2 regions of the Delftia sp. HK171 genome follow, and region 2 is predicted to be linked to the other one. Evidence: predicted binding sites of a transcription regulator. Region 2 holds the regulator's gene; the other holds the start of a gene.
What was found. The regulator FNR, encoded in region 2, switches genes on or off when oxygen is low (the NO sensors DNR and NnrR bind a similar motif). The targets are predictions, from matches to a motif close to TTGATNNNNATCAA.
Positions count from the first base shown of each region.

Region 1: a site for FNR is predicted at 2,103-2,116, ahead of BO996_RS05395 (DASS family sodium-coupled anion symporter). Genes of this name have one in related genera too.

Region 1 is NZ_CP018101.1:1,162,053-1,176,887, reverse strand. Features, by position in the region: gene BO996_RS05400 (alkylhydroperoxidase domain protein) at 1-423, shown strand, start outside; gene BO996_RS05395 (DASS family sodium-coupled anion symporter) at 436-1,941, opposite strand; gene BO996_RS05390 (hypothetical protein) at 2,236-2,553, shown strand; tRNA gene BO996_RS05385 (tRNA-Met) at 2,636-2,712, opposite strand; gene rplQ (50S ribosomal protein L17) at 2,734-3,126, opposite strand; gene BO996_RS05375 (DNA-directed RNA polymerase subunit alpha) at 3,313-4,311, opposite strand; gene rpsD (30S ribosomal protein S4) at 4,424-5,047, opposite strand; gene rpsK (30S ribosomal protein S11) at 5,138-5,542, opposite strand; gene rpsM (30S ribosomal protein S13) at 5,561-5,926, opposite strand; gene rpmJ (50S ribosomal protein L36) at 5,949-6,062, opposite strand; gene secY (preprotein translocase subunit SecY) at 6,195-7,514, opposite strand; gene rplO (50S ribosomal protein L15) at 7,539-7,970, opposite strand; gene rpmD (50S ribosomal protein L30) at 7,982-8,164, opposite strand; gene rpsE (30S ribosomal protein S5) at 8,179-8,700, opposite strand; gene rplR (50S ribosomal protein L18) at 8,716-9,081, opposite strand; gene rplF (50S ribosomal protein L6) at 9,093-9,626, opposite strand; gene rpsH (30S ribosomal protein S8) at 9,651-10,046, opposite strand; gene rpsN (30S ribosomal protein S14) at 10,067-10,372, opposite strand; gene rplE (50S ribosomal protein L5) at 10,381-10,920, opposite strand; gene rplX (50S ribosomal protein L24) at 10,931-11,251, opposite strand; gene rplN (50S ribosomal protein L14) at 11,262-11,630, opposite strand; gene BO996_RS29380 (hypothetical protein) at 11,627-11,788, opposite strand; gene BO996_RS05295 (glycerol-3-phosphate dehydrogenase/oxidase) at 12,318-13,907, opposite strand; gene BO996_RS05290 (ABC transporter substrate-binding protein) at 14,251-14,835, opposite strand, start outside.
Region 2 is NZ_CP018101.1:2,851,220-2,866,054, forward strand. Features, by position in the region: gene ccoG (cytochrome c oxidase accessory protein CcoG) at 1-386, shown strand, start outside; gene BO996_RS12965 (FixH family protein) at 444-758, shown strand; gene BO996_RS12970 (hypothetical protein) at 938-1,225, shown strand; gene fnr (fumarate/nitrate reduction transcriptional regulator Fnr) at 1,307-2,026, opposite strand; gene hemN (oxygen-independent coproporphyrinogen III oxidase) at 2,189-3,571, shown strand; gene BO996_RS12985 (sulfite exporter TauE/SafE family protein) at 3,577-4,293, shown strand; gene BO996_RS12990 (HD-GYP domain-containing protein) at 4,468-5,709, shown strand; gene BO996_RS12995 (bifunctional diguanylate cyclase/phosphodiesterase) at 5,706-8,192, shown strand; gene BO996_RS13000 (sulfite exporter TauE/SafE family protein) at 8,156-8,974, opposite strand; gene BO996_RS13005 (cell division protein ZapA) at 9,366-9,767, opposite strand; gene BO996_RS13010 (hypothetical protein) at 9,800-10,009, opposite strand; gene BO996_RS13015 (cobyrinate a,c-diamide synthase) at 10,326-11,726, shown strand; gene BO996_RS13020 (bifunctional adenosylcobinamide kinase/adenosylcobinamide-phosphate guanylyltransferase) at 11,723-12,316, shown strand; gene BO996_RS13025 (ABC transporter substrate-binding protein) at 12,313-13,191, shown strand; gene BO996_RS13030 (FecCD family ABC transporter permease) at 13,233-14,216, shown strand; gene BO996_RS13035 (ABC transporter ATP-binding protein) at 14,213-14,835, shown strand, end outside.

The DNA.
Region 1 (14,835 bases), 1.7 Mb from region 2:
GACCCCGACACGCTGGGCGCGCGCACGCGCACCGACAAGGACATCTTCTACAACCCCGACGCCGGCCTGCCGCGTGCCGAGCGCGAGCTGGCCGCTGCGGCCACCTCGCGCGCCAATGGCTGCATCTACTGCGCCTCGGTCCATGCGCGCTTTGCCACGCACTTCTCGCGCAGGGGTGGCGACGTGCAGCGCCTGCTCGACGAAGGCCCGGGCACGGACCTGGGGCCGCGCTGGAATGCCATCGTCACGGCGGCCGTGGCGCTGACCCAGACGCCGCCTGCGCTGGAGCCCGCCCACATCGATGCGCTGCGCACCGCAGGCCTGGACGATGCCGCCATCTCCGATGTGCTGCACGGCACGGCCTTCTTCAACTGGGCCAACCGGCTCATGCTGTCGCTGGGCGAGCCACGGACCACGGCTTGAGGGCGCCCGCCCTCACCACAGGCCCAGCAGCTTCCACCAGACACTGCCGACCACGGCAAAGATCAGCAGCTCGATCAGGCACATGGCAGCCCCCACGCGCCACCAGTTGCCCAGCGTGACATAGCCGCTGCCGAAGATGATGGGCGAAGTGCCGGTGGCGTAGTGGGTCAGCGTCATCATGATGGCCGAGCCGGCCGTCATCATCAGCATGAAGGGCACGACATAGTCGGCCGGAATCAGCTGCGCACCCACGGTCAGGAAGGCCAGCATCATCGCGCTGATGTGGGCCGTGGTGCTGGCGAACAGGTAGTGCGAGAACACGAACACGCCCACCAGGATGGCCGCCACCGGCAGCCAGTCCAGGCCGCTGGCGACGATGGCGTTCTTCATGCCCACGGCAAACCAGGACACCACGCCGAGCTTGTTGAGCTGCTCGGCCAGCATGACCAGGGCGCCGAACCACACCAGGGTGTCCCAGGCGCTTTTCTCGGACAGCACGTCATCCCAGTCGATGGTGCCCGTGATGATCAGCACGAACAGGCCCAGGAAGGCGACCACGGTGGGGTCCAGCACGAAGGCCGGGCCGAACAGCATCTGCGGCACGTTGGCCCACAGCAGCAGCATCAGGCCGAAGGTGCCCAGCATCACGCGCTCCTTGCCCGACAGCGGCCCCATGCGCGCCATCTCGCTGCGCGCGTACTCCACGGCATTGGGCGTGGCCTTGAGCTCGGGCGGCGACAGCAGGTAGATCACCAGCGGCATCAGCAGCAGGCACAGCAGGCCCGGCAGCAGCATGTACAGCGCCCAGGTGGTCCAGCTCAGGTGCAGGGCCTGGCCCGTGGCCTTGGCCACGAAATCCACCACCAGCGGGTTGGGCGCGGTGGCGGTCAGGAACATGGCCGAGGTGATGGGATTGGCGTGGTAGTTGACCAGGGCCAGGTAGGTGCCCACCTTGCCCTGCGTGCCCTTGGCCGGGTCCGACTCGAAGGCATTGGCGATGGACTTCATGATCGGGTGCACGATGCCGCCGCCGCGCGCCGTGTTGCTGGGCGTGAACGGAGCCAGCACCAGCTCGCAGATCGCCAGGCCGTAGCCGATGCCGATGGTGCGCTTGCCCAGCAGGGCGATGAACATCAGGCCGATGCGGCTGCCCAGCCCCGTCTTCTTGAGGCCGCGCGAGATCAGGATGGCCACCACGATCAGCCAGATCAGCGGGCTGGAAAAGCTGCTCAGCGCATCGGTGATGGCACCCTTGGACGAGCCGGACGTGACCTGGGACAGCGAGACGATGACGATGGCCATCAAGGCCATCACGCCAATGGGCATGACCTTGAGGATGATGGCCACGATGGTGGTCAGGAAAATGGCGACCAGCTGCCAGCCCTTGGGCGTCAGCCCCTCGGGCACGGGCATCAGCAGCAGGCCGAACAGCACGGCGGTGGCAATCAGTGCCGGCACCAGCCGGAACGGCACGGCCGCCTTGAAATAGCGGAACAGCGAGGCGATCTTCTCGAGCATGTGGATCCTTTGCGTTGCCGGAGCGGCGCCGAGAGAGCATGGCCTGCCGGGAGCAAAAGCCCACCAGCCTGCACGGGCACTGGCGGCCGCGCCGCATGACTGACATCATGATGCAGTGCAGCATGAGCCCGGCTTCCAGCGGGCGCCTGCGCCACCGAAGTTTGACAGGCATCAAGGCCGGGCCAGTAAACCTGGCGACCCAGGCCACCGAGCCCCGCTCACATGACAGCATCCCCAGACCGGGTGCCTTTCGCCCCGGTGTACCCATGCAGTGAAAAAAGGAGAAAAGCCGACATGCCAGCCAACCGATTCTTGCCCGAGGAATGGGAATGCCGGCTCCAGGAAATCGACCTGGAGATCGCCCGCCACGCCGTCATATGCAAGATCCCGCTGCTGCAGGCCGGTGTGGTGGAGCGCGTGCTGGCCAATGACGCCAGCGTCTGCGGCGCCGAGCACGAGGCCGCATTCAAGACCCTGCGCGGCCTTCTGTACATGCACTACACCGAGCTGCTGCACATCAGCGAAGTGCTCAGCCCCGAGGTCGCCCAGGAAATCGCCCACCGCGTGCGCCTGCGGCTAGGCCAGCGCATCGGCAACCAGCTGGGCGGCTGATGCCGGGCTGTCTGCCTGGCCTTTGCCCTGGCGCGAGGGCATGAAAAAAGGGCTACGACAGTTGTCGTAGCCCTTTTCAATTTGGTTGCGCGAGAAGGATTTGAACCTCCGACCTTTGGGTTATGAGCCCAACGAGCTACCAGACTGCTCCATCGCGCGGTATTCCAAAATTATAGCAGATTATTCAGCTGCCTTGGCTTCGGCGGCGCCTTCTTCAGCGCGCTCGACCAGTTCCACGAAGGCCATGGGGGCGTTGTCGCCCACGCGGAAGCCCATCTTCAGGATACGGGTGTAGCCACCAGGACGCTTTGCGAAGCGGGGGCCCAGCTCGTTGAAGAGCTTGGTCACGCTGTCGCGGTCGCGCAGGCGGTCGAATGCCAGACGGCGGTTGGCAACGGTGTCGACCTTGGCCAGGGTGATCATGGGCTCGATCACGCGGCGCAGTTCCTTGGCCTTGGGAACGGTGGTCTTGATGGCTTCGTGCTCGATGAGCGAATTCATCATGTTCTTCAGCATCGCCAGGCGGTGCGAAGAGGTGCGATTGAGTTTGCGGAGGCCGTGACCGTGACGCATGGTGCTTTATTCCTAAAATATGTAATTAGGGCTTGCGCAAACAAGGATGCAAGCCTGGACCCGTTACCGGATCTGCAGCTTGCCTCAACCGAATTTGCGCAAGTTGTTGATTAATTCGTGCAGCCGTATCAGGTACTGCCCGAGGCACTGAGGCTCTCCAAAAAGGAGAGCCTGCAATTATAGTGCTTAGCGCTTTTCCAGGCCAGCAGGCGGCCAGTTCTCGAGCTTCATGCCCAGCGTCAGACCGCGGGAAGCCAGGACTTCCTTGATCTCGTTGAGCGACTTGCGACCCAGGTTGGGGGTCTTGAGCAGCTCGTTTTCGGTACGCTGGATCAGGTCGCCGATGTAGTAGATGTTCTCTGCCTTGAGGCAGTTGGCCGAACGCACGGTGAGTTCCAGCTCGTCCACGGGACGCAGCAAGATGGGATCAAAGGCGGTTGCGGCACCACGGCCACCGGCCGGAGCATCGAAGACGCTGGCGATATCGCCGCCGTCCAGCTGAGCGAACACGGCGAGCTGTTCCACCAGAATCTTGGCGGAGGCGCGCACGGCGTCCTCGGCAGTGATCGCACCATTGGTTTCGATCTCCACCACCAGCTTGTCGAGGTCGGTGCGTTGTTCAACGCGGGCCGATTCGACGGCGTAGCTCACGCGCTTGACTGGCGAGAACGAAGCGTCCAGCACAATGCGGCCGATCGACTTCGTGGACTCGTCGCCATAGCGGCGCACGTTGCCGGGCACATAGCCGCGGCCCTTCTCCACCTTGATCTGCATGTCCAGCTTGCCGCCTTGCGACAGGTTGGCGATGACATGATCAGGGTTGATGATTTCCACGTCGTGGGGCGTCTGGATGTCGCGCGCCGTCACGACGCCTTCGCCATCCTTGCGCAGCGAGAGCGTGACCTCATCGCGGTTGTGCAGCTTGAACACCACACCCTTGAGGTTCAGCAGGATGTTGACCACATCTTCCTGGACACCGTCGATGGACGAGTACTCGTGCAACACACCAGCAATCGTCACTTCCGTCGCTGCGTAACCCACCATGGAGGAGAGCAGGACACGGCGCAGGGCGTTGCCCAGCGTATGGCCGTAGCCACGCTCAAACGGCTCCAGAACAACTTTGGCGCGATTGTGGCCAAGCTGCTCGACATTGATCGTCTTGGGCTTCAGCAAATTGGTTTGCATGCAGACTTCCTCTCAATACCCCCGGCTCGTTACACCGGTAAGGCTGGTGAAGCACCCCAGCGCGATGCCTCGCGGCTGGGGGACGGTTTTACAGAAATGTCGCTGCGCGGAATTAACGCGAGTACAACTCAACGATCAGGGATTCGTTGATGTCTGCACCGAACTCGTCGCGGTCAGGCGACTTCTTGAACGTGCCTTCAGCCTTGTCGGCAGACACTTCCACCCATGCGGGGAAACCGACTTGACCAGCCAGTTGCAGGGCTTCGACGATACGAGCCTGCTTCTTGGACTTTTCACGCACGGCGACCACGTCACCCACCTTCACCATGTAGGAAGGGATGTTGACGGATTGGCCGTTGACCGTGATGGCCTTGTGCGAAACCAGCTGACGCGCTTCCGAGCGGGTCGAGCCGAAGCCCATGCGGTACACCACGTTGTCCAGACGCGACTCCAGCAGCGACAGCAGATTGGCACCGGTGTTGCCCTTCTTCTTGTCGGCGGCTTCGAAGTAGCGGCGGAATTGCTTTTCCAGCACGCCGTACATGCGCTTGACCTTCTGCTTTTCACGCAGCTGCAGGCCGAAGTCGGAAGTACGCTGACCGGAAGTGCGGCCGTGCTGGCCGGGCTTGGTGTCGAACTTGGACTTGTCGGCGATCGAGCGACGTGCGCTCTTCAGGAACAGGTCAGTGCCTTCACGGCGGGAGAGTTTGGCCTTGGGGCCGATATAGCGTGCCACTTGATTTCCTTTGTGTCATCTGCCGTGCACAAGCACGGGAGCCGCCCGCGATGTTACACATCTGGGCGGCGGTGGGCTTGGTGAAAAAGCTTAGATACGACGGCGCTTTTGAGGGCGGCAGCCGTTGTGGGGAACCGGCGTCACGTCCGCGATGGAAGTGATGCGGATGCCCAGGGCGCCCAGGGCGCGAACCGAGGATTCACGGCCAGGACCGGGACCCTTGATTTCGACGTCCAGGTTCTTGATGCCCTGTTCGATGGCAGCACGACCAGCCACTTCCGAAGCCACCTGGGCAGCGAAGGGAGTCGACTTGCGCGAACCCTTGAAGCCCTGGCCACCCGACGAGGCCCACGACAGAGCGTTGCCTTGGCGGTCGGTGATGGTGATGATCGTGTTGTTGAACGAAGCGTGCACGTGGGCAATGCCGTCCGAAATGTTCTTACGGACTTTCTTGCGAACGCGCTGTGCAGCGTTGTTTGCGGGAGACTTAGCCATAGTGATCTTTCAATCTCTTTATTTCTTCAAAGCCGCGGCACCCTTGCGCGGACCCTTGCGGGTACGTGCATTCGTGCGGGTACGTTGACCACGCATGGGCAGGCCACGACGATGACGGAAACCGCGATAGCAACCGATGTCCATCAAACGCTTGATGTTCATCGTTGTTTCGCGACGCAGATCACCTTCCAGAGTCAGGGAAGTCAGCTGATCACGGATCTTTTCCAGATCACCGTCAGTCAGTTCCTTGATTTTCTTGGAATATGCGATGCCAGCGGCTTCGCAGATCTTGCGTGCAGTGGTGCGACCGATCCCATAGATAGCGGTCAGGCCGATTTCAGCGTGCTGATGCGGCGGGATGTTAATGCCAGCGATACGTGCCATTATTCGTCCTCAAACTTTCCTATCAACCCTGGCGCTGCTTGTGGCGCTGGTCCGTGCAGATCACTCGCACCACACCTTTGCGGCGGATGATCTTGCAGTTACGGCAGATTTTTTTGACCGAAGCCGAAACTCTCATTTCATTCTCCTAAAACTCTACATCCGTTACGGCCTATCGACCGGGAAACATGCCCGCGATGGATAGATCGAGTGGGCGTCTACTAACTCTTACTGGACCCGCCGGCACCGCCGGCCAGGCCCATCACTTAGTTCAATTGCCAAGTGTCGCTTTGAAGTTCGCCTTTTTGAGGAGCGATTCGTACTGTTGCGACATCATGTAGTTCTGCACCTGGGCCATGAAGTCCATGGTCACCACCACAATAATCAGCAGTGATGTGCCACCGAAGTAGAACGGAACGTTGTACTTCAGGATCAGGAACTCGGGCAACAAGCACACGAATGTGATGTACACCGCGCCAGCCAGGGTCAGGCGAACCAGGATCTTGTCAATGTAGCGGGCCGTCTGGTCACCGGGACGGATCCCGGGGATGAAGGCACCACTCTTCTTCAGGTTGTCGGCGGTTTCCCGGCTGTTGAACACCAGGGCCGTGTAGAAGAAGCAGAAGAAGATGATGGCAGTGGCGTAGAGCATCACATAGATCGGCTGACCGGGGGTCAGCGTGCTAGCAATGTCCTTCAGCCAGCGCATGGATTCCCCTGCACTGAACCAGTTCACAACGGTCGCCGGCAGCAAGATGATCGAGGAAGCGAAGATGGGAGGAATGACCCCCGCCATGTTCAGCTTCAGCGGCAAGTGCGAAGACTGGCCACCATACACCTTGTTACCCACCTGACGACGCGCATAGTTCACCAGGATCTTGCGTTGTCCCCGCTCGACAAACACGACGAAGTACGTCACGGCTGCCACCACGAGAACGATGAAGATCGCGGCCAGGATGCTCATGGCACCGGTGCGCACCAGCTCCAGCAGACCACCGATGGAGCTCGGCAGACCTGCGGCGATACCTCCAAAGATGAGGATCGAGATGCCGTTGCCCAGACCACGTTCCGTGATCTGTTCACCGAGCCACATCAGGAACATGGTGCCGGCCGTCAGGCTGACCACCGCCGTGAGGCGGAAGCCGAAGCCAGGGCTCAGAACCAGACCTGCGGAGCTTTCCAGAGCCACGGCAATTCCCAGGGACTGAAAAATCGCCAGGCCCAAAGTGCCGTAGCGGGTGTACTGGGTGATCTTGCGACGACCCGATTCACCTTCCTTTTTCAGCTGCTCGAATGTAGGGACCACATAGGTCATGAGCTGCATGATGATCGATGCCGAGATGTACGGCATGATCCCCAGTGCGAACACCGTGAAGCGCGAGAGCGCCCCACCCGAGAACATGTTGAACAGATTGAGAATGCCGCCCTGCTGGCCATTGAACAGCTGCTGCAGCTGCGCTGGATCGATGCCCGGCACGGGGATATGAGCCCCGATCCGGTAAACGACCAGCGCGAGCAACAGAAAAACCAGACGGCGGCGAAGATCGCCGAATTTTCCGGTTTTTGCAATTTGAGCTGCGCTAGTAGCCACGGATGTCTTCTTTCAGATCATTAATCAGGCGATGCTGCCACCGGCAGCTTCGATGGCAGCCTTGGCGCCGGCGGTAGCGCCGATGCCGTTGAGCTTGACAGCCTTGCTGATTTCACCGCTCTTGATGATCTTGACCACCTTTGCGATTTCACCAACCAGACCGGCTTGCTTCAGAGCTGCCAGATCGACTTCGGCCAGGCCCAGCTGTTCCAGAGCGGACAGGGTCACTTCTGCATTGAACTTCAGCAGATGCGACTTGAAGCCACGCTTGGGCAGACGGCGCTGCAGAGGCATTTGACCGCCTTCGAAGCCCACCTTGTGGTAGCCACCCGAACGCGACTTCTGACCCTTGTGACCACGGCCGGCAGTCTTGCCCAGGCCGGAGCCGATGCCGCGACCGACACGGCGCTTGGCGTGCTTGGAGCCCTCTGCAGGCTTGATGCTATTGAGTTCCATCATCAATCCTTTCAGAGAACTTTGACCAGGTAGCTGATCTTGTTGATCATGCCGCGCACGGCAGGCGTGTCCTGCAGTTCGCTGATGCTGTTCAGCTTGCGCAGGCCCAGGCCACGGACGGTGGCGCGGTGCGATTCCTTGGTGCCAATGGGGCTGCGCACCAGTTGCACCTTCACGGTTTGTTGCGTTGTCATGTGATTGACTCCGATCAGGCGGTGAAGATGTCTTCAACCGACTTGCCGCGCTTGGCTGCCACTTCCGAAGGGGTCGTGGAGTGCTTCAGAGCGTCAAAAGTCGCGCGGACCATGTTGTAGGGATTCGACGAACCATGGCTCTTGGCCACGATGTCGGTGATGCCCAGCACTTCGAAAACGGCGCGCATCGGGCCGCCGGCGATGATGCCGGTACCCTTGGGAGCGGGGTTCAGCATCACGGATGCTGCGCCATGCTGACCCATCACGGTGTGATGGATCGTGCCGTGCTTCAAAGACACCTTGATCATGTTGCGACGGGATTCTTCCATCGCCTTTTGCACGGCTGCAGGCACTTCTTTCGACTTGCCCTTGCCCATGCCAACGCGGCCATCACCATCGCCAACCACGGTCAGTGCAGCGAAGCCGAGGATACGACCGCCCTTCACAACCTTGGTGACGCGGTTCACCGCGATCATTTTTTCGCGCAGACCGTCGTCACGACCTTCGTCTTGCACCTTGGGAGAAAACTTTGCCATTTCTATCCGCTCCGCTTAGAACTGCAGGCCGGCTTCACGAGCGGCTTCTGCCAAAGCCTTCACGCGGCCGTGGTATGCGAAACCAGCGCGATCGAAAGCCACTTTCTCCACGCCGGCAGCCTTCGCCTTCTCGGCAATGCGCTTGCCAATCAGCGTAGCGGCAGCCACGTTGCCACCCTTGCCGATGGCGCCCAGTTGGGTGCGCACTTCGGCTTCGGCGGTGGAGGCCGAAGCCAGCACCTTGGTGCCGTCTTCCGACACCACGCTTGCGTAGATGTGGAGGTTCGTACGGTTCACGCTCAGACGTGCCACGCCTTGCTGTGCAATGCGGATGCGGGTCTGGCGGGCACGACGGAGACGCTGCTCTTTCTTGGTCAACATAATGCAGCTCCTTACTTCTTCTTGGTCTCTTTGATCACGACCTTCTCATCCGAGTAACGGATGCCCTTGCCCTTGTAGGGCTCGGGAGGACGAACGGCACGGATCTCAGCAGCCATTTGGCCAACGGCCTGGCGGTCAGCACCCTTGACCAAGATTTCGGTCGGTGTGGGGGTGGTGACAGTGATGCCGGCCGGCATTTCGAAGTTCACCGGGTGCGAAAAGCCGATCGCCAGGTTCAGCTTGGAGCCCGAGGCCGAAGCCTTGAAACCCACGCCAACCAGCGACAGCTTCTTCTCGAAGCCCTTGCTCACGCCCACCACCATGTTGTTCACCAGCTGACGCATGGTGCCGCTCATGGCGTTGGCTTCGCGCGAGTCATTGACGGGCTCGAAAGACAGCTTGCCTTCGTTGTTGGAGATCTTCACCAGAACGTTCTGGGCTTGCGACAGCGTGCCGCCGGTGCCCTTCACATTGATCTGGTCGTCTTTGATGGACACATCCACGCCTGCGGGGATGGCCACGGGAGTCTTTGCTACGCGAGACATTTCAGTATTTCTCCTTAATGTCCGTTAGGCCACGTAGCACAGCACTTCGCCGCCCACGCCAGTGGCGCGTGCCTTGCGATCCGTCATCACGCCCTTGGGAGTGGTGACGATGGCAACGCCCATACCGTTCATGACCTGGGGGATTGCGTCACGGCCCTTGTACACGCGCAGGCCGGGACGGCTCACGCGCTCGATGCGCTCGATCACCGGACGGCCGGCGTAGTACTTCAGGGTAATTTCGAGTTCGGACTTGCCAGCGTCGGTCTTCACTTGGAAGCCGTCGATGTAGCCTTCATCCTTCAGCACCTGGGCGATGGCAACCTTGACCTTGGAGGAAGGAGCCGTCACGGTGGTCTTGGAGACCATTTGTGCATTGCGGATGCGGGTCAGCAAGTCAGCGATGGGATCACTCATGCTCATGTTTAATCTCTCCTGCTTGCTTACCAGCTGGCCTTGGTGACACCGGGGATGTCGCCAGCGAAGGCCAGTTCACGGATCTTGGCGCGGCCCAGACCGAATTGACGGAAGGTGCCACGGGGACGACCCGTGATCTCGCAGCGGTTGCGCTGGCGAGTGGGGTTCGCGTTACGGGGCAGCTTCTGCAGGCCCAGGCGAGCGGCGTCGCGCTCTTCGTCGCTGCGCTTTGCGTCAGCGGCGATTGCCTTCAGTTCTGCGTATTTGGCAGCGTACTTGGCTGCCAGCTTTTCGCGCTTGAGTTCGCGCTGGATCAATGCAACTTTAGCCATGCGCCACCTCAGTTCTTGAAGGGGAAACGGAAAGCGGCGAGCAGTGCCTTGCACTCATCGTCGGTCCGAGCTGTCGTCGTGATGCTGATGTTCAGACCACGCAGAGCGTCCACCTTGTCGTACTCGATTTCGGGGAAGATGATCTGTTCCTTGACGCCGACGTTGTAGTTGCCGCGACCGTCGAAAGAACGGCCGGAGATACCACGGAAGTCACGCACGCGGGGCAGAGCCACGGTGACGAAACGGTCCAGGAATTCATACATCTGAACGCCACGCAGGGTCACCATGCAGCCAATGGCCTGGCCTTCACGGATCTTGAAGCCGGCGATAGCCTTCTTGGCCTTGGTCACCACGGGCTTCTGACCAGCAATCTTGGTCAGGTCAGCCACGGCGTTGTCCATCACCTTCTTGTCGGCCACGGCTTCGCTCACACCCATGTTCAGGGTGATCTTGGTCAGACGGGGCACTTCCATGGAGGAGGTGTAGCCGAACTTTTCCTTGAGTTCAGCCGCGATCTTTTCGCGATACAGTTTTTGCAGTCGTGCCATGTGTTACCCCTTAGGCCGCCTTGATTTCGGCGCCGCTGGACTTGAACACGCGAACGCGTGTGCCGTCGGCCTGCACCTTGATGCCCACGCGATCAGCCTTGCCGGTCGCTGCATTGAAGATGGCCACGTTGGATTGGTGGATAGGCATGGCCTTTTCCACGATACCGCCGGTGGTGCCCTTCATGGGGTTCGGCTTGACGTGCTTCTTCACCATGTTGATGCCATCGATCAACAGGTGGGAGTCGTCCTTGCGAGCCGAGACCACGCCTTGCTTGCCCTTGTCACGGCCGGTCAGCACGATGATTTGGTCGCCCTTGCGAATCTTGTTCATGGTGCTTCCTTTAGAGAACTTCAGGTGCCAGGGACACGATCTTCATGAACTTTTCGTTGCGCAGTTCACGAGTCACGGGGCCAAAGATGCGGGTGCCGATAGGCTCCAGCTTGGCGTTCAGCAGAACGGCGGCGTTGCCGTCGAACTTGACGAGCGAGCCATCAGCACGGCGAATACCCTTCGCCGTACGCACCACGACCGCGCTGTAGACCTCGCCTTTTTTGACGCGTCCACGCGGTGCAGCTTCCTTGATGGTCACCTTGATGATGTCACCAACACTCGCATAGCGACGATGAGAACCGCCCAGCACTTTGATGCACTGAACAGACTTCGCGCCGGTGTTGTCGGCAACCTCTAACCGAGATTCTGTTTGGATCATTTCAATATTCCCAACTTGCTCCAGCAAACACTCGACAGCCCCAGAGTCTTCTCAAGGGCCGCGAGCAGCCAGTCAGTCTTGGGCCCGTCGTCCACGCCGAAAACCATTTCTCGGCGCTTCCACTGGGCAGATAACTTCACGATTTTCACGTGAAGCATGGGATTGTCCCAGAAATTCCTTTGCGCGTCAAACCCTTAGCTGCCTTTTCCACCCCTGGCCGGCAGCGTTGCGCAACCCCCACAAGAGCGCTATCAACCCAGGAGCAAGCTGGGCCTGCCGATGGCCGCAAACCATCGGAAACGCCCATAAAAAAGCCGAGCCTGGCGGGCTCGGCAAAGGGTGGCAGACTCAACGCAATCGTCTGCTGCGGGCTGGCCGCGCGTACTACGGCGGCGCAGACATCGCAGCGGCTTGGGGCCACCGCGTTGGGCTCGGGCACGGCCCTGGCCCTGCGGAAAACGGACTTTCAAGCGCTTTCTTCATCATTCCCCCTCCCTCGTCAGCCTTGTGCTGGCTGCTGTTCGCTGGCACCGTTACGAGATGCCATGGGCAGCATTCTGATTCATAAAAACAATCAAAGATAGATATCCATCAATTTTGACAATCTTTCCTTGGCTTGCATACGCCTCCAAAAGCAAAACGCCCTGCAGTGCAGGGCGTTTTGCTTGAGAGGGACTTCAGCCGCAATCAGGCCGGCAGGTACTGGGCCGCCAGCGGCATGAAGTCCGCCAGGCCGGCGTCCTGCCCCAGCTCCTCCTGGAGGATGGCTGCCACGCGCGGCGCCACCTCGGCGGCCTTGCGCGCATCGAGGAACAGCAGGCGGCTGCGGCGCGCCAGCACGTCTTCCACGGTGCGCGCGTACTCGAAGCGCGCGGCAAAGCGCACCATGGCTTCGTTCAGGCCGTCTGCCAGCCATTCGTCGTTGCCCGGCAACGCCTCCACCGCCGAGGCTTCCGTGCCATAGGAGTGCAGGCCCTGGACCTGGTTCATGCGGTGGTGCACGGCGGACTCGGCCGGGGCGCCGGCCAGCGGCAGGCGGGCCGTGACGCCGCCGGGGCGGTGCGGCAGGCGGCCGATGGCAAAGCATTCGGAGAGCACGTCTTCGGCCATGGCACGGTAGGTGGTCCATTTGCCGCCCGTGACGGTGACCAGGCCGGTGCGGCTGGACATGACCGTGTGCTCGCGGCTGATCTTCTTGGTGTTCTCGCCGTCATCGTCCTGGGGCTTGACCAGCGGGCGCAGGCCGACCCACATGCTGCGCACGTCGGCCAGCGTGGGCTGGCGCGTGAGGTAGCGTCCGGCCTCGGTGAGGATGAAGTCCAGCTCCTCGGGGAACGGCAGGGGCTCGCGTGCCAGGTCGTTGCGCGGGGTGTCGGTGGTGCCCAGGATGACCTTGCCCAGCCAGGGCACGGCAAAGAGCACGCGGCCATCGGCCGTCTTGGGCACGAGCAGGGCGTGGTCGCTGGGCAGGAAGTCGCGGTCCACCACCACGTGCACGCCCTGGCTGGGCGCGACCATGGGCTTGACGGGACGGCCCTGGGCCTCGGCGTCCTGCTGGCGGAACAGGTCCACCCAGGGGCCGGTGGCGTTGACCACGCACTTGGCGCGCAGCGTGAAGCGCCGGCCCGATTCCGTGTCTTCGCAGACCAGGCCGGCGACCTTGCCGCCTTCATGCAGCAGTTCAAGCGCGGGGCAGTAGTTGACCAGCAGCGCGCCCTTGGCGGCGGCCGTGCGTGCCAGCGCCAGCGCCAGGCGGGCATCGTCGAACTGGCCGTCCCAGTATTTGACGCCGCCCTTGAGGCCTTGCTGGCGCACGGTGGGCAAACACTTGACGGTGCTGGAGCGCGAGAGGAATTCGGTGGCGCCCAGGCCTGCCTTGCCGGCCAGCGCGTCATACATCTTGAGGCCGATGCCGTAGAACGGCGTGTCCAGCAGCTTGTAGGACGGCATGACAAAGGCCAGCGGCTGCGCCAGGTGGGGTGCGTTGTGCAGCAGCGTGGTGCGCTCATGCAGCGCTTCGCGCACCAGGGCGATGTTGCCCTGGGCCAGGTAACGCACGCCACCATGGACCAGCTTGGTTGCACGCGAGGACGTGCCCTTGGCAAAGTCATGCGACTCCACCAGCACGACCTTGAACCCGCGCGCCGCCGCGTCCAGGGCCACGCCCAGGCCGGTGGCACCGCCGCCGATGATGGCCAGATCGTAGGTTTCAGGCTGGGCCAGGCGTTCCAGCAGGGCGGCGCGGCCGGTGGGCAGAGGGGAAGCAGCGAGGGACATGGATCTTCGACGAAGGAATGTGGGGCAAGTTAACAGGGCGCCATGTAGCCGCCATGTCAGCACCCGGGACGCCACGCCTGCGCCCAATGCGAAGGGGACGGAATCGGGTTTCCGCTATTTTCGCTCGTTTTTGTATTTTTTTCTTCGCTATCTTTCGTTTCGTGTTTTGGCGACCCAGGACGCCCAACGATGGACTTTGGTGCCAGCGCAGGGTATTGCGCCCAAAGCCGACGCGGCCCAACTCAGGGACGCCGAGCAAGAGCCGCCTCGCGGCGAGGGCGTCGTCCCCCTCCCTTGCGAAGCAAGTAGAGAGGGGGAAGGCGCGCAAGCGCCTCAGGGGGTGCTAACGCACCTTGCCGTTTTTCCAGGCATTGAGCAGCGTGTCATACGCAATCGTCTCGCCCTTGGGCTTTTCATTGGCCAGCTTCTTCCACGGCGCCTGCTTGTCGCTGAGCCACTTGGCCGGGTCGCCCTTGGGGTTGAGCTTGGGCGCGCAGTGCGCCATGCCGGCACGCTGCAGGCGGGACATGACCTGGTCCATTTCCTCGGCCAGGTTGTCCATGGCGCCCTGGGGCGTCTTCTCGCCGGTGACGGCCTGGGCCACGTTCTTCCACCACAGCTGGGCCAGCTTGGGGTAGTCGGGCACGTTGTTGCCGGTGGGCGTCCAGGCCACGCGGGCGGGGCTGCGGTAGAACTCGACCAGGCCGCCGAGCTTGGGCGCCATGTCCGTCATGGCCTTGGAGCGGATGTCGCTTTCGCGGATGGGCGTCAGGCCGACGATGGTCTTCTTGAGGCTGGTGGTCTTGGCGGTGACGAACTGCGCGTAGAGCCAGGCGGCGGCCGTGCGGTTGGCGTCATGGTCCTTGAAGAAGGTCCAGCTGCCCACGTCCTGGTAGCCGTTTTGCATGCCGTCCTTCCAGTACGGGCC
Region 2 (14,835 bases):
CCGTGCTGATCGGCTTGAGCGTGGCCATGATCGTGAGCCTGGCGCTGCGCCAGTCGGTCAAGGTGGACGTGATCCGCGACCGCGCCTCGCTGTCGCGCATCGTGGCGGGCGGCAAGCTGGAGAATGTCTACCGCCTGCAGATCATGAATGCCACCGAGCAGGCCCAGCGCTATCGCATCAGCGCCCATGGCCTCGATGGGCTGGAGCTGGCGTCCGAGCAGGAAGTCGAGGTCGGCCCGGCCGAGACGCGCGGCATTGCGGCGCGACTGCAGATTCCCTACGGTTCGGCCGAGCCGGGCTCGCACACCGTATTCTTCGATATCGATGCCGTGCATTCAGGCGCGGGACGCGCGTCCGAAAAGGCCGTCTTCCTGGTGCCCCGGTGATGTTCCTGGCAGGCGCGGCACGGTCCGCGCCTGCCGCCTGAAAGAAAGAGGTTTCCCATGTCTTCCAGTCCCGCAGTTTCCGCGCCCGCGCAGGCTCCCTCGCACCCCGACGCCGGCAAGCCCTGGTGGAGGTTCGGCCATGTCTGGCTGGTGGTGGCCGGCCCGGCGGCCGTGGTGGTCGCTGCCGTGATCACGGCCATCATCGCCATCAATGGCGCCGATCCCGTGATCGACCCCGACTACTACCGCAACGGCATCACGATCAACGAGCGTGCCGATGGCGTGCGCGAAGTGCCCAAGAGCATGGCGCCCGCCGTCACCGGCCGCAACCATGCGGCTACGCCCGCGCACGATCACCCCACGGACCGCTGATCGCCGTGCACCCCTGCAAGAGGCCGCAGTCGCGGCCTTTTTGCATGGCGGATCGCATCTCCGGCATGCGCGACGGGTGAGGGTTTCCTACAGGCGTGCAGGGCGCTGCGGGGCTTGGCGCCATGCGTTGGCGCGGCGCACAATGAAGGCGACCCCTCGACAGCACAAGGAGATCGCTGATGTTGGCCCAACGCTGGATGTGGATTGCCTGGCCTGCCTTTCTGGCAGCCGCCGTGATGGAGATGCTGGTTTTTGCCTTTGTGGACCCGCTGGAGCTGCATTGGCTCGGCGACCTGGGCTGGTCGCGCCAGGGCATCTACACGCTGGCCTTCTTCGCCTTCTGGGGCGTGACCATGCTCTCCAGCCTGATGACCACCATGCTGGGCCGCTCGGCCCGCGATCTCAATGACGGCGTGGTCTCCGAGCCCGACCCGGACCTGGCCATGCAGGGGCTGGGGCGGGACTGAGCGAGAGCCCGCCGCAATGAACAAGGCCCGCTGTCGCGGGCCTTGTTCATTGGCGGATGAATGCTTGCCGCCCTTGCAGCCTCACTGGCACTGCTGGCTGTTGACGATGCGCTTGAGCGCCTCCGTGTCCAGGATGCGCAGATGGCGCTGGCGCACCTCAATGATGTTGTCGTCCGCGAACTTGGAGAAGGTGCGGCTCACCGTCTCCAGCTTCAGGCCCAGGTAGCTGCCGATTTCCTCGCGCGTCATGCGCAGCACCAGTTCGGACTTGGAAAAGCCCCGCGCATGCAGGCGCTGCACCAGGTTGAGCACGAAGGCGGCCAGGCGCTCTTCTGCGCGCATGCTGCCCAGCAGCAGCATCACGCCGTGCTCGCGCACGATCTCGCGGCTCATGACCTTGTGCACATGGTTTTGCAGGGCCGTGACCTCGCGCGACAGGTCTTCCAGCTTGTCGAAGGGCATGACGCAGACTTCGGCGTCTTCCAGCGCGACGGCATCGCAGGTGTGGTGGTCGTTGACGATGCCGTCCAGGCCGATGATCTCGCCGGCCATCTGAAAGCCTGTGACCTGGTCGCGTCCGTCCTCGGTGGCCACGCAGGTCTTGAAGAAGCCGGTGCGGATGGCGTACAGCGAGGTGAATGTCTCGCCGTTGCGAAACAGCAGGCCTCCGCGCTTGACCTTGCGGCGCGTGGCCACGATGTCGTCGATGCGCTGCATCTGCTCGGCATCCAGGCCCATGGGCATGCACAGTTCGCGCAGGTTGCAGTTGGAGCAGGAGGCTTTGATGGTCTGAAGGTTCATGGAGTGATAAACATCAGCGGCACACAGCGTGCCGGCGGTGACCTCGTGGATTGCGATGAGTTGGATCAAATTGTCGCAGCAGTCCCTCAAACAACTCTTGATATGAGTCAAGGACATGACCGATGTGCTGCGGCACAGTCGAGGTATTAGAGGAAAAAACCCATGACCGCTGTCACCCCAGAGCTGCTGCGTCGCTTTGACGTACCGGGGCCCCGATACACCTCGTTCCCTACCGCCGACCGCTTTGTCGAGGCCTTTGGTGCAGAGGACTATATCCTGGCGCTGCAACAACGCAAATCGAGTACCGCAGCGCGTGCCATGCCTTTGTCGCTGTATGTGCACGTGCCCTTTTGCGAGTCGCTTTGCTACTACTGCGCCTGCAACAAGATCGTGACGCGTCACCATGATCGCGCTGCCGTCTACCTGGACTACCTGGCGCGCGAGATGGCCTTGCACACGGCCCATTGCGGCAAGGGCCAGGCCGTCAGCCAGCTGCACCTGGGCGGCGGCACGCCCACCTTCTTCTCCGACGACGAGCTGCGCACGCTGATGGGCCTGTTGCGCGAGCATTTCAAGCTGGAGCCGGGTGGCGAGTACTCCATCGAGGTCGATCCGCGCACCGTCAGCGTCGAGCGCCTGGCCGTGCTCAAGGAGCTGGGCTTCAACCGCCTGAGCTTCGGCGTGCAGGACTTCGACGAGCAGGTGCAGATCGCGGTGCACCGCGTGCAGCCGGCCGAGCAGGTGTTCGAGCTGGTGGCGGCCGCGCGGCAGCTGGGCTTTGCCTCCATCAACGTGGACCTGATCTACGGCCTGCCCAAGCAGACGCCCGAATCCTTCGAGCGCACGCTGGCCCAGGTCAACGCGCTGCGGCCCGACCGCATCGCGCTCTATGCCTATGCCCACCTGCCCGAGCGCTTCAAGCCGCAGCGGCGCATTGCGGCCGAGGATCTGCCCCAGGGGGCCGACAAGCTGGCCATGCTGTCGCGTTCCATCGCCGCGTTCATGGACGGTGGCTATGTCTATGTGGGCATGGACCACTTCGCCCTGCCCGAGGACTCGCTGGCCGTGGCCAAGCGCCAGGGCCGGCTGCACCGCAACTTCCAGGGCTACAGCACCCAGCCCGACTGCGACCTGATTGCGCTGGGCGTGTCGGCCATCGGCAAGGTGGGTGCCAGCTACAGCCAGAACGCCAAGACGCTGGAGGAGTACTACGACGCCATCGACGCCAGCCACCTGCCCGTGGTGCGGGGCCTGGCGCTGTCGCGCGACGACCTGGTGCGCCGCGCCGTCATCATGGCCATCATGTGCCAGGGCGCCGTGCTGTTCGAGCCCATGGAGCAGGCATGGCTGCTGGGCTTTCGCGAGTACTTCGCGCCCGAGATGGCGGCCCTGGAGGACCTGCAGGCCAAGGGCCTGGTGCAGATCAGCGACGAGGGCTTCCAGGTCACGCCCATGGGCTGGTACTTCGTGCGCGGCGTGGCCATGCTGTTTGACCGATATCTGCAGGCGGACAAGAACCGGGCGCGGTTTTCGAGGATCATCTAGGCCCCATGCTGTTGTCGCTCCTCTGGACCGCTTTGATCATGGGGCTCGTCGGCGGGCCCCATTGCCTTGCCATGTGCGCTGCGCCCTGCGGCGTGGTCACGGGCGGGGCGGGGCAGGGCGGCGGCTCGCAGGTGGTGGCCGTGCATGGATTGCAAAGCCGGCTGTGGCTGCGCACGGCGCTGTTCCACGGCGGCCGTCTGGCCGGCTATGCCAGCCTGGGCGCTGCCTCGGCCCTGGCCATGGAAAGCCTGTCCTGGCTCACCAGCCAGACCACGGCGCTGCAGCCGTTCTGGACGCTGACCCATGTCGCCGTGATGGCCTGGGGCCTGGCCATGATGGTGCAGGCCCGCCAGCCCGCCTGGCTGGAGTCAGCCGGCCGCGCTGCCTGGCGGCGCGTGCAGCCCTGGGTGTCGGCGCCGGGCGGCACGCTGGCGGCAGGCTATGCCTGGGCGCTCATGCCTTGCGGACTGCTGTATTCGGCCGTGCTGGTCGCCGCGCTCAGCGGCGGCCCGTTGCAGGGCGCGCTGGCCATGGCGGCCTTTGGCGTGGGCAGCGGCCTGTGGCTGGTGGCCGGCCCCTGGCTGTGGCGGCTGGGCCGGCAGCGCCTGAACGGCCTGCGCGCCGAATGGGGCACGCGCCTGGCCGGCCTGATGCTGGTGGGCGTGGCCGTCTGGGCGCTGTGGATGGACCTGATCTACAAGCCCAACCTCTGGTGCCGTTGAGCAACAGCTGAGGCCAGACTTGGCACCTGGGGTCGCGGATTGGCTGCGAGGCCCTCAGAACTGGAGATAATGCCCGAATCATCGGCTTACATATTGCCGATTCCTTCAGCCTCGGGGCCGTTGCCGCGCGTGAACCATTCCGTCCTCATCGATATCCGAGACCTCCGTCCGGGCATGTTTGTCCAGCTCGATGTTGGGTGGCTGAACCATCCCTTTCCGGTCAGCAGCTTCAAGATCACCTCCAGCGCACAGATCCAGACCCTGAAATCCCTGGGCCTGGAGGTGGTGCGCTGTGTCCCGCACAAAAGCGACACCTGGCCCGCCGAGGTGCGCACCCCGCCGCCGCAGGAGCTGCCGCCCGTCGTGGTGGCCCCCGAGCCTGCACCCACCGAACCTGCGCCAGCACCGCTGCTGCTGTCCGTGCCCGACTGGCGCGGCCGGCTGGAGGACTGCAATGCGCGCTTTCAGAAGGTGGAGCGCGGCTATGTGGCCATAGAGACCACCATCGCCAGCGCGCCCGAGCAGGCGCGCATGCCCACCGAGGCCCTGGTCGATGGCTGCCTGGCCGAACTGGCGGGCCCGCAGGACGTGGCCATTCACCTGCTGTCCGATGGCGTGGGCAGCAGCCAGAGCGTGCATGCCGTCAACGTGACCGTGCTCAGCCTGCTTCTGGGCCGGGCCCTGGGCCTGCAGGAATCGCTGCTGCGCGACCTGGGCCTGGCGGCGCTGCTGCATGACGCGGGCAAGCCCGTGGCCGGTGTCGAAGGCATGCACGGTCTGGCCCTGGAGCCTTCCGTGCCCGACGCCCTGCGCGAGCGCTACGAGCGCCATGTGGGCGAATCCGTGGCCATTGCCATGCGCATGGGCCTGTCGGCCCAGGTCACAACGGCCATCGCCCAGCACCATGAATGGGCCGACGGCACGGGGTTCCCGCTGAGCCTGGTGGCCGAAGACATGGAACTCACGGGCCAGATCCTGGCCCTGGTCAACAGCTACGACCGCCTGTGCAATCCCGGCGATGCACAGACGCCGCATACGCCGCACGAGGCCCTGTCCATGCTGTTCAGCCGGCTGCGCGACAAGTTCGCCGCGCCCGTGCTCAATGGCTTCATCCGCATGATGGGTGTGTTCCCCCCGGGCTCGGTGGTGGAGCTGACCGACGGGCGCCATGCCATGGTCATGTCCGTGAATGCATCACGCCCGCTCAAGCCCTCGGTGATGGTGCACGATGCCGGCGTGCCGGCCGCGCAGGCGCCCGTGCTGGCGCTGGAGCTGTTTCCCGAGCTGGGCATACGCCGGGGAGTGGCGCCCGCGCAACTGCCGCGCGATGCGCTGGACTACCTGTCGCCGCGCCGGCGTGTCTGCTATTACTTTGAACGGGCGGTGGAGTTGGATCCACCGAAGGTGGCGTCTTGAACAAGCAAGCGCTCAACCGCGCCTGGCCCCGCCTGCTGGATGCACTGCAGGAGGCCCTGTGGCTGATCGATGCGCGCACCCTGAAGGTGCTGCGCGCCAACGCCGCCAGCGAATCCGTCACCGGCTATGAGGCCGATGCGGCCCCGGGCCTGCCCGTGCAGGTGCTGGCCGCCACGCCGCAGCAGCAGGCTTTCTGGAGCGATCCCTTCAACTGGCAGGCTGGAGCCCAGTTCATTGCCGAGGTGCGCCGCGCCGATGGTCAGCTGGCGCCCGTGGAGATGCGCGTGCGCGCGCTCGACGGCGAGGTGCTGCTGGTCAGCATGCTGGACCGGCGCGAGCAGGCCTTGCACGAGGCCGAGTTCGAGAGCCTGCTGGGCGAGCTGCGCGCCACGCTGGAGTCCGCGGCCGACGCCATCCTGGTCTGCGATCCCGATGGCCGCATCCGCGCCTTCAACCACCGCTTTGCCACGCTCTGGGGCATTCCCGAGGCGCTGCTGGTGCGCCGCAACGACGTGGCCATCCTCGACCACCTGGCCAGCCAGGTGCGCGATGCCGAATCCTATGCGCGCCAGTTGAAGCTGCTGTCGGCCCAGCCCCTGATGGAGGCGGCCGACGTGCTGGACCTGCGCGACGGGCGCATCCTGGAGCGCCGCGCCGTGCCCCAGCTGCGCCGGGGCCTGCCCATGGGGCGGATCTTTTCCTTTCGCGACATCACGGCCGAGGCCCAGACCCAGGCGGGCCTGGAGCTGGCCGCGCGCGTCTTCGAATCCAGCCTGGACGGCATCTTCATCGCCGACGGCTACATGGATGTGGCCCGCACCAACCCGGCCTGCGAACGCCTGCTGGGCGGCATGCCCGTGCAGGGGCGCACGGTGGAGTCGCTGTTCGAGGCCTCCGAAGGCCAGGCCGACACCCTGGGCGACCTGGCCCGCATCCAGTGGCACCAGGGCGGCTTCTGGGAGGGCGACCTGTGGCTGCGCCAGGCTGGCGGCGCGCGCTGCGCCGTGCGCCTGTCCTGGGTGCCGCTGCGCAACGCGCAGGGCGACGTGGTGCAGAGCATCGGCTTCATGCGCGACCTCACGCAGCAGCGCGTGGCCCAGCAGCGCATTGAACAGCTGGCCTACAGCGACGCGCTCACCGGCCTGCCCAACCGCCTGAACCTCACGGAGCGCGTGGATGCAGCCATCGAGGCCGCGCGCGCAGGCGGCACGGTGTTCAGCATCCTGTTCATCGACCTGGACCGCTTCAAGATCATCAACGACTCGCTGGGCCACCAGTTCGGCGACCGCGTGCTCAAGCTGGTCGCGCAGCGCCTGAGCGACTGCATGCGGCCCGTGGACATCCTGTGCCGCCTGGGTGGCGACGAGTTCGTGCTCTATCTGCAGGGCTGCAACGCCGAGCTGGCCGCGTCGGTGGCCAAGCGCATCCTGCAGGAGATGGAGCGCCCCTTCCTGCTCGACGGCCTGGGTTTCTCCGTGCAGTGCAGCATCGGCGTGGCCCAGTACCCGGCCGATGGCCTCACGCTGGATGAACTGATCCGCCAAGCCGACACTGCCATGTACCGCGTCAAGGAGCGGGGCCGGGGCCATTTCAGCTTCTACCAGCCGCAGATGAGCGCCGGCCTGCTGTCGCGCATGAAGCTGGAGCACGCCATGCGCCAGGCGCTGGAGCATGGCCGCATGGCGGTCTACTTCCAGCCGCAGGTGCACATAGACAGCGACCGCATCGTCGCCGCCGAGGCGCTGCTGCGCTGGACCGATCCCGAATTCGGCGTGGTCTCGCCGGGTGTCTTCATCCCGCTGGCCGAGGAGTCGGGCTACATCGTCACGCTGGGCGCCTGGGTCATGGAACAGGCCGTGCAGGAGGCTGCACGCTGGCAGCAGCAGGGCATGCCCATCAAGGTCTCGGTCAACGTGTCGGCGCTGGAGTTCCGCCAGTCAGGTTTTGTCGAGCGGGTGACCGAGCTGCTGCGCAGCTACGGCCTCACACCCCAGCTGCTGGAGCTGGAGCTGACGGAAAGCATCTTGCTGCAGGACGCCCAGGACATGGCGCTGCGCGTATGCCAGATCGCCGATCTGGGCGTGGGCATGGTGATTGACGACTTCGGCACCGGCTACTCCAACCTGGCCTACCTGAAGAAGCTGCCCATCTCCAAGATCAAGATCGACCAGAGCTTCGTGCGCGGCCTGCCCAGCGACGAGGGCGACCAGGCCATCGTCGGCGCCATCATCAGCCTGGGGCTGGCGCTGGGCGTGGAGATCGTGGCCGAGGGCGTGGAAACGCACGAGCAGCTGACGGCCATCCACCGCATGCAGGGCCACTACTTCCAGGGCTTCCTGTGTGCACCGGGCCTGCCGCGCGAGCAGTTCGGCGAATGCCTGCAGGCCCAGCGCGCCGGCATTGGCGCCATCGCCTACCGGCAGAGAATGGCCCAGGCCGCGAGCGCTCAGCTGCCTGCGCTCAAGCCCTTCCAGAGCATGTAGGCCGCCAGGCCGAACAGCAGCGTGGCAAAGATGCGCTTGAGCTGGCCCACGGGCAGCCGGTGCGCGGCCCGTGCCCCCAGCGGTGCCGTCAGCACGCTGCAGCAGGCCAGGGCCAGCAGGGCCGGCAGCCACAGGTAGCCCAGCGAGTATTCGGGGCGCCCCGCGTCGCCCGCGCCGGTGAAGATCAGGCCCGCCGCATTCACCACGGCAATCGGAAACCCCAGTGCCGCGCTGGTGCCCACGGCCATGTGCATGGGCACCGAGCAGCGCATCATGAAGGGCACGCTGATGAAGGCCCCGCCCGCACCCACCAGCCCCGAGATGAAGCCCAGGCCCGTGCCCGCGCCGTACAGCCCCAGCGGGCCGGGCAGGGCGCGCGTGGCCGTGGGCTGGCTGTTGCTGCGCAGCATGCGAAGCGCCATGTAGCCGATGAATACGCCAAAGAACAGTGCCAGGTACTTGCCGCGCAGCAGCGCGAAAACGCCCAGGCTGGCGAGCAGGCCGCCCGTGATGATGCCCGGCGCCAGGCTGCGCACGATGTCCCAGCGCACGGCGCCACGACCGTGGTGGGCGCGCAGGCTGGAGATCGAGGTGAACACGATGGTGGCCATGGCCGTGGCGATCGCCATCTTCACGGACAGATCCGGGCCGACCCCGCGCTTGTCGAGAAAGTAGGTCAGAAACGGCACGAGCACCATGCCGCCGCCCACTCCCAGCAGGCCGGCCAGGAAGCCGGAGCACAGGCCCAGCAGGGCCAGTTCGAGAAACAGCAGGTCAGGCATGCGGCAGAAGGTTGGTAGTGGATGGGCGGGGAGGGGCGGGCAACAAAAAACCCGGCGCACCGTGGAGGTGCGCCGGGTTGGAATCAGGTGTCTGCAAAGACCACCGGGCCGTCATCCTGAACCGGGGTTCAGGGGGGCAAGGGCAGCCAGACGTTGGGTTCATCTAACGCGAGACGATCACGCTCGAATGGCAATGTACCAAGCCCGGGCTCATAGAGCATTGGTCCAAGGAACTATAAAGCCCGGCGGGTTTGCAGACGCCTCCATTCTACGGCGATTGAGCAGGCCCGCAATCAAGTTCTTTGAACGGCATGGGCTTTCCATTGACATGGCCGATGCCATGAAAAACGGCCTCCGAAGAGGCCGTTGGGTAGACGGGGAGTGCAGCGGCTCAGAGCAGCCGTGCATCGCTTTCCAGGGCCTGGTCCAGGCGCAGCACCAGTTGCTCGGCAAGGGCCTGCTGGCGCTGGCGCTCGGCCAGTTCCTCGGGGCTGGGCTCGGGCGGCAGGGACTGGGCGGCATGCTGCGAAGTGACCTCGTCATGCAGGGACTGCATTTCGGCCTGGGCCGTGGCCATGGCGCTTTCCTGCGCTTCGCGGTCCAGCACGTCGAAGGCCATGTTCAGCGCGGACAGCACGGCCACGCGCTCGCGCGAGCGGACCTTGCCGCTGTCGCGGATCCGGGTCATGGCCGTGTCCACACGGCGCACGGCCTCGAGCAGACGCTCTTCCTGGCCATCGGGGCAGGTCAGCACATAGCTTTGCTGCAGGATTTGCACTTCGATCTGCTTCATGGGCGTTCGGGCGTCGGCGGTTGCGAAGGGGGTCAAGCCCCCTGGTTGGAGGGCAGGCGCTCGATCAGGGCATCGACGCGGGCCCGGGCGGCGTTGAGCCGCGAGCGCAGCGAATCACGCTCCTGGGTCAGGGCCGCCACCTGTTCGGCGAGTAGCGCATTCGTGCGTTGCAGTTCCTCGTGGCGAACCAGCAGGCGCTCCACGCGCTCTGCAATGTGGTCGAGGGAAGTCTGGGAGGTCATAGACGCTGAGATTGTAGGACGTGCGAACGAAGTGAGCGCATTCCGTGGAAGTATCCGAGGAAACCTGATAGCAGGGGGGCTTAGAAGGCTTGACGTCAGCGCCGTGCTCAGGTATTCGAGCGCAGGCGGCAGACTGTCTCACAAAATCGTAGCGCCATGTGTAGGACACGTCTGCTTCGGCGGGGTGTAATGCGTAAGCATTGGTTGCGGGCGCGGTGCGGGTAGGGTGCGGATACGGCGGGGGTGCGCACTACAATGCGCCGCGTTGGCGGAGCGGCCGGTTCAAGGCAGCGTCGCACGGAGCAAACAAATACACATGAATATTGACCTTGGCCGGGGCGGGGCACGCTGCCCGGCGCTGCTGATCACTTCCACGGCCTCGGGCCAGGGCAAGACCACGCTGACGGCTGCGCTGGCGCGGCTACATGCGCGCCAGGGGCGCCGCGTGCGCGTGTTCAAGTGCGGCCCTGACTTCCTGGACCCGCACTGGCACGAGCTGGCCAGCGGCGCGCCCGTGCACAGCGTCGATCTGTGGATGACGGGCGAGGCCGACATGCGTGCGCGCCTGCACGCCGCCGCCTGCGAGGCCGACCTCATCCTGGTGGAAGGCGTCATGGGCCTGTTCGACGGCACGCCCTGCGCGGCCGATGTGGCCGAGCGGCTGGGCCTGCCGGTGCTGGCCGTGATCGACGCCTCGGGCATGGCCGGCACCTTTGGCGCACTGGCCCATGGCCTGCAGCACTACCGGCCCGGCCTGCGCTGGGCCGGCCTGCTGGCCAACCGCGTGGGCAGCGCCCACCATGCCGACCTGCTGCGTGCCGGCCTGCGCGAGCCTTCGCTGTGGCTGGGCGCGCTGGCGCGGGTGCAGGGTGCAGGCACCACCTCGCTGCTGCCCGAGCGGCACCTGGGCCTGGTTGCCGCGCATGAGCTGGACGATGCCCTGCAGCGCCTGGACGTGGCCGCCGATGCGCTGCTGGCCACGCCGCTGGGCCAGTTGCCCTGGCAGGCCGAAGCCGGCCAGAGCGCCAGCTGGCAGGACTGGTCCGTGGACTTTGAACCGTGCCCGGAACCTGCCGAAGCCGTGCAGCCCTGGCTGGCGGGCCGCACCGTGGCGGTGGCGCGTGATGCGGCCTTCAGCTTCATCTACCAGGCCAACCTCGACTGCCTGCGTTCCATGGGTGCGCGGATTGCCTTCTTCTCGCCCCTGGCCGCAGAGCGCCTGCCGCAGTGCGATGCGCTGTGGCTGCCCGGCGGCTATCCGGAACTGCACCTGGACGCGCTGGCCGCCCAGGCCGCGCTGCGCGGTGACATTGCCGCCCACGTGGCAGCCGGCCGGCCGGTCTGGGCCGAGTGCGGCGGTATGCTGGCGCTGTGCGAACGACTGACCGACACTGCGGGCCGGACCACGGACCTCTGGGGCCTGTTGCCCGGCCATGCGCGCATGCAGCCGCGCCTGGCCGGCCTGGGCATGCAGCAACTGCCCACGCCCTGGGGCCTGTTGCGCGGCCATACCTTCCACTACAGCCGGCTGGACACGTCCATGGCCGAGGCCGGGCGCAGCAGCCGCCCTGGCCAGGCTCCCCAGCCCGACCGGGGCGAGGCGCTGTACCGCCAGGGCAGCGTGCACGCCAGCTATTTCCATGCCTGGTTTGCCTCGCAGCCGCGCGCCGTGGCGGCGCTGCTGGGCGCTGACATTCCCGCGGGCCAGGCGTCATGACCGACCAGATCTCCACCTATTCGCTTGCGCGCAGCCAACTCATTCTGGGCGGCCAGAAAAGCGGCAAGTCGCGCCGTGCCGAATTGCTGGCCCGCGCCTGGCTCGATGGCGCCCTGGACCGCGAGGCCGCGCTGATCGCCACCGGCCAGCCCTGGGACGACGAAATGCGCGAGCGCATCGCCCGCCACCGGCGCGACCGCGCCGAGCGCGTGCCCGGCATGGCCACGCTTGAGGAGCCGCTGGACCTGGCCGCCATGCTTGCGCGGCACAGCACGCCGCAGCGCCTGCTGGTGGTGGACTGCCTGACGCTGTGGCTGACCAACTGGATGATGCCGGCCCAGCCTTCCGAGGAACTGGCGCGCGGATGGGAGGGCCAATGCACGGCCTTTCTGGCCGCCTTGCAAGCTGCGCCCGGCCCGGTGATCCTGGTCGGCAACGAGATCGGCCTGGGCGTGATCCCGCTGGGATCGCAAGTGAGGGCCTTTGTGGATGCGCTGGGTGTGCTCAACCAGCGTGCGGCGCAAAGCTGTGAAACCGTCACGCTGATGTGCGCCGGCCTGCCGCTGGCGCTCAAGGGCCCGCAGCCGTGAGGCCATGGCGTCTCGCCCTGTGGGGCCTGGCGTTGGCACTGGCGCTGTCTGCGGCGCAGGCTGCCATCCGGGTCACGGACGGGCGGGGCGCTCCGGTGGAGCTGCCACAGCCGCCGCAGCGCATCGTCAGCCTGCTGCCCTCGCTGACCGAGACCGTATGCGAGCTGGGCGGCTGCCAGCGCCTGGTCGGCGTGGACCGCTATTCGAACTGGCCGGCCCATGTGAAGACCCTGCCTGTGGTGGGCGGCGGCATGGACCCCAATATCGAGGCCATTGTCGCGCTCAAGCCCGATCTGGTGCTGGTGTCCATGGCCTCGCGCTCGGTGGCGCGGCTGCAGGCATTGGGCCTCAAGGTGGTGGCGCTGGAGCCGCGCACCCATGCCGATGCGCAGGCCGTGCTGCGCACCGTGGGCCAGTTGCTGGACCTGCCGCCCGCGCAGGGCGCCGACCGTGTCTGGTCCGCCATCGAGGCGCGCATGCAGGAGGTGGAGCGCAGCATGGCCCCCGCGCTGCGCGGGCAGACCGTGTATTTCGAGGTCAACCGCGGCCCCTTTGCCGCAGGCGAGTCTTCGTTCATCGGCGAGACCCTGGCGCGCCTGGGCATGCGCAACATCGTGGGTGCGCAGCTGGGGCCGTTCCCGCGCATCAACCCTGAATTCGTGGTGCGCGCCGACCCGGACTTCATCCTGGGCGGCGACCGCAGCCTGAGCGCATCGGGCGAGCCCTATCCGGGCTGGGGCCGCCTGCGTGCCATGCAGGCCGGGCGCGTCTGTCGCTTTGTGCCAGCCGAGCTGGACGTGCTGGTGCGCGCCGGCCCGCGCATGGCCGAGGGCGCTGCGCTGATGGCGCGCTGCCTGAACGGGGCCGCACGGTGAGGCAGGCCCGCAGGCACGACAGCGGCCTGGCTGCGCCCTGGATGGCACTGGCCCTGCTGGTCGTGAGTGCCCTGCTCATGCTGCTGGGCGCGGGTGTGGGCAGCACGGGCTGGGAGAGCGTGTGGGCGGCGCGCAGCGATCCGCTGTCCTGGCAGATCGTCACCGAGATCCGGCTGCCCCGCACGGCGGGCGCATGGCTGGCGGGCGGCCTGCTGGGGCTGGCCGGGGCCATCGCCCAGGGCGTGTTCCGCAATCCGCTGGCCGATCCCTATCTGCTGGGCAGTGCCTCGGGCGCCTCGCTGGGCGTTGCATTGAGCATGGCGGCGCTGGGCGCCTCGCCCTTCGCACTGGCGGGCCTGGCGCGCCTGGGTGTCACGGGTGCGGCCTTTGCGGGCGCGGCCCTGGCCGTGCTGCTGACCCTGGTGCTGGCCCAGGGCGTGCACAACACCATGCGCCTGCTGCTGGCCGGCGTGGTGGTGGGGGTGGTTCTGGGCGCGGCCGCGTCCCTGGTGCTGCTGATGAACCCGGACATCATGCAGGCCATGCAGGCCTTCATGCTGGGCAGCACCTCCTTCATCGGCTGGGGCGCCTGCGCGCTGATGCTGGCCGTGCTGCTGGCCACCACCCTGGGCGCCTGGTGCCTGGGCCGCGTGCTCGACGGCATGTCCCTGGGCGAGGCCACGGCCCACAGCCTGGGCCTGCCGCTGGCGCCGCTGCGCATGGTGCTTATCTTGCTGCTGGCCCTGGCCACGGGCACGGCCGTGGCGCAGACCGGGCTGATCGCCTTCGTCGGCCTGGCCGCGCCGCATTTGGTGCGCTCCATGGTGCGGTCCATGCACCGCTGGCTGCTGGTGCTCAGCGCGGGCATGGGCGCCGTGCTGCTGCTGGCCGCCGACCTGCTGGCGCGCTGGCTCATCGCCCCGCAGGAGCTGCCCGTGGGCGCGCTCACGGCCTTGCTGGGCGGCAGCTACCTGCTGTGGCTCATGCACCGCCGCCACGCCCTGCGCGGCGGGGAGGGCGCATGACGGCCCCCGCCCTGCAAGCGCGCGCGCTGAAGGTTCGCCTGGGCGATCGACAGGTCCTGGGCGGCCTGAGCCTGGCCCTGCCCGCCGGCCGCTGGACCGCCATCGTCGGCCCCAACGGCGCCGGGAAATCCACGCTGCTGCGCGCCCTGGCAGGCATGGAGTCCGGCGCTGGCGTGCAAGGGGAGGTGGAGCTCCTGGGCCGCCCGCTGCGGCAATGGAGTGCGCGCGAACGGGCCTGCTCGCTCGCCTGGCTGGGCCAGAACCAGCCCGTGGCCGGCGACATGCGGGTCCATGACGTGGTCATGCTGGGCCGCCTGCCGCACCAGGGCTGGCTGGCTGCCCCCAGCCAGGCAGACCATGCCGCCGTGGAGCAGGCCCTGCGCGAGACCCAGGGCTGGGACTGGCGCATGCGCAGCGTGGGCAGTCTCTCGGGCGGGGAGCGCCAGCGCGTGCTGCTGGCGCGTGCCCTGGCCGTGCAGGCCCGCGTGCTGCTGATGGACGAACCCCTGGCCAACCTCGACCCGCCGCACCAGGCCGACTGGCTCGAATGCGTGCAGGCCCTGGTCGCCCAGGGCCGCACCGTGGTCAGTGTGCTGCACGAGATATCGATGGCCTTGCA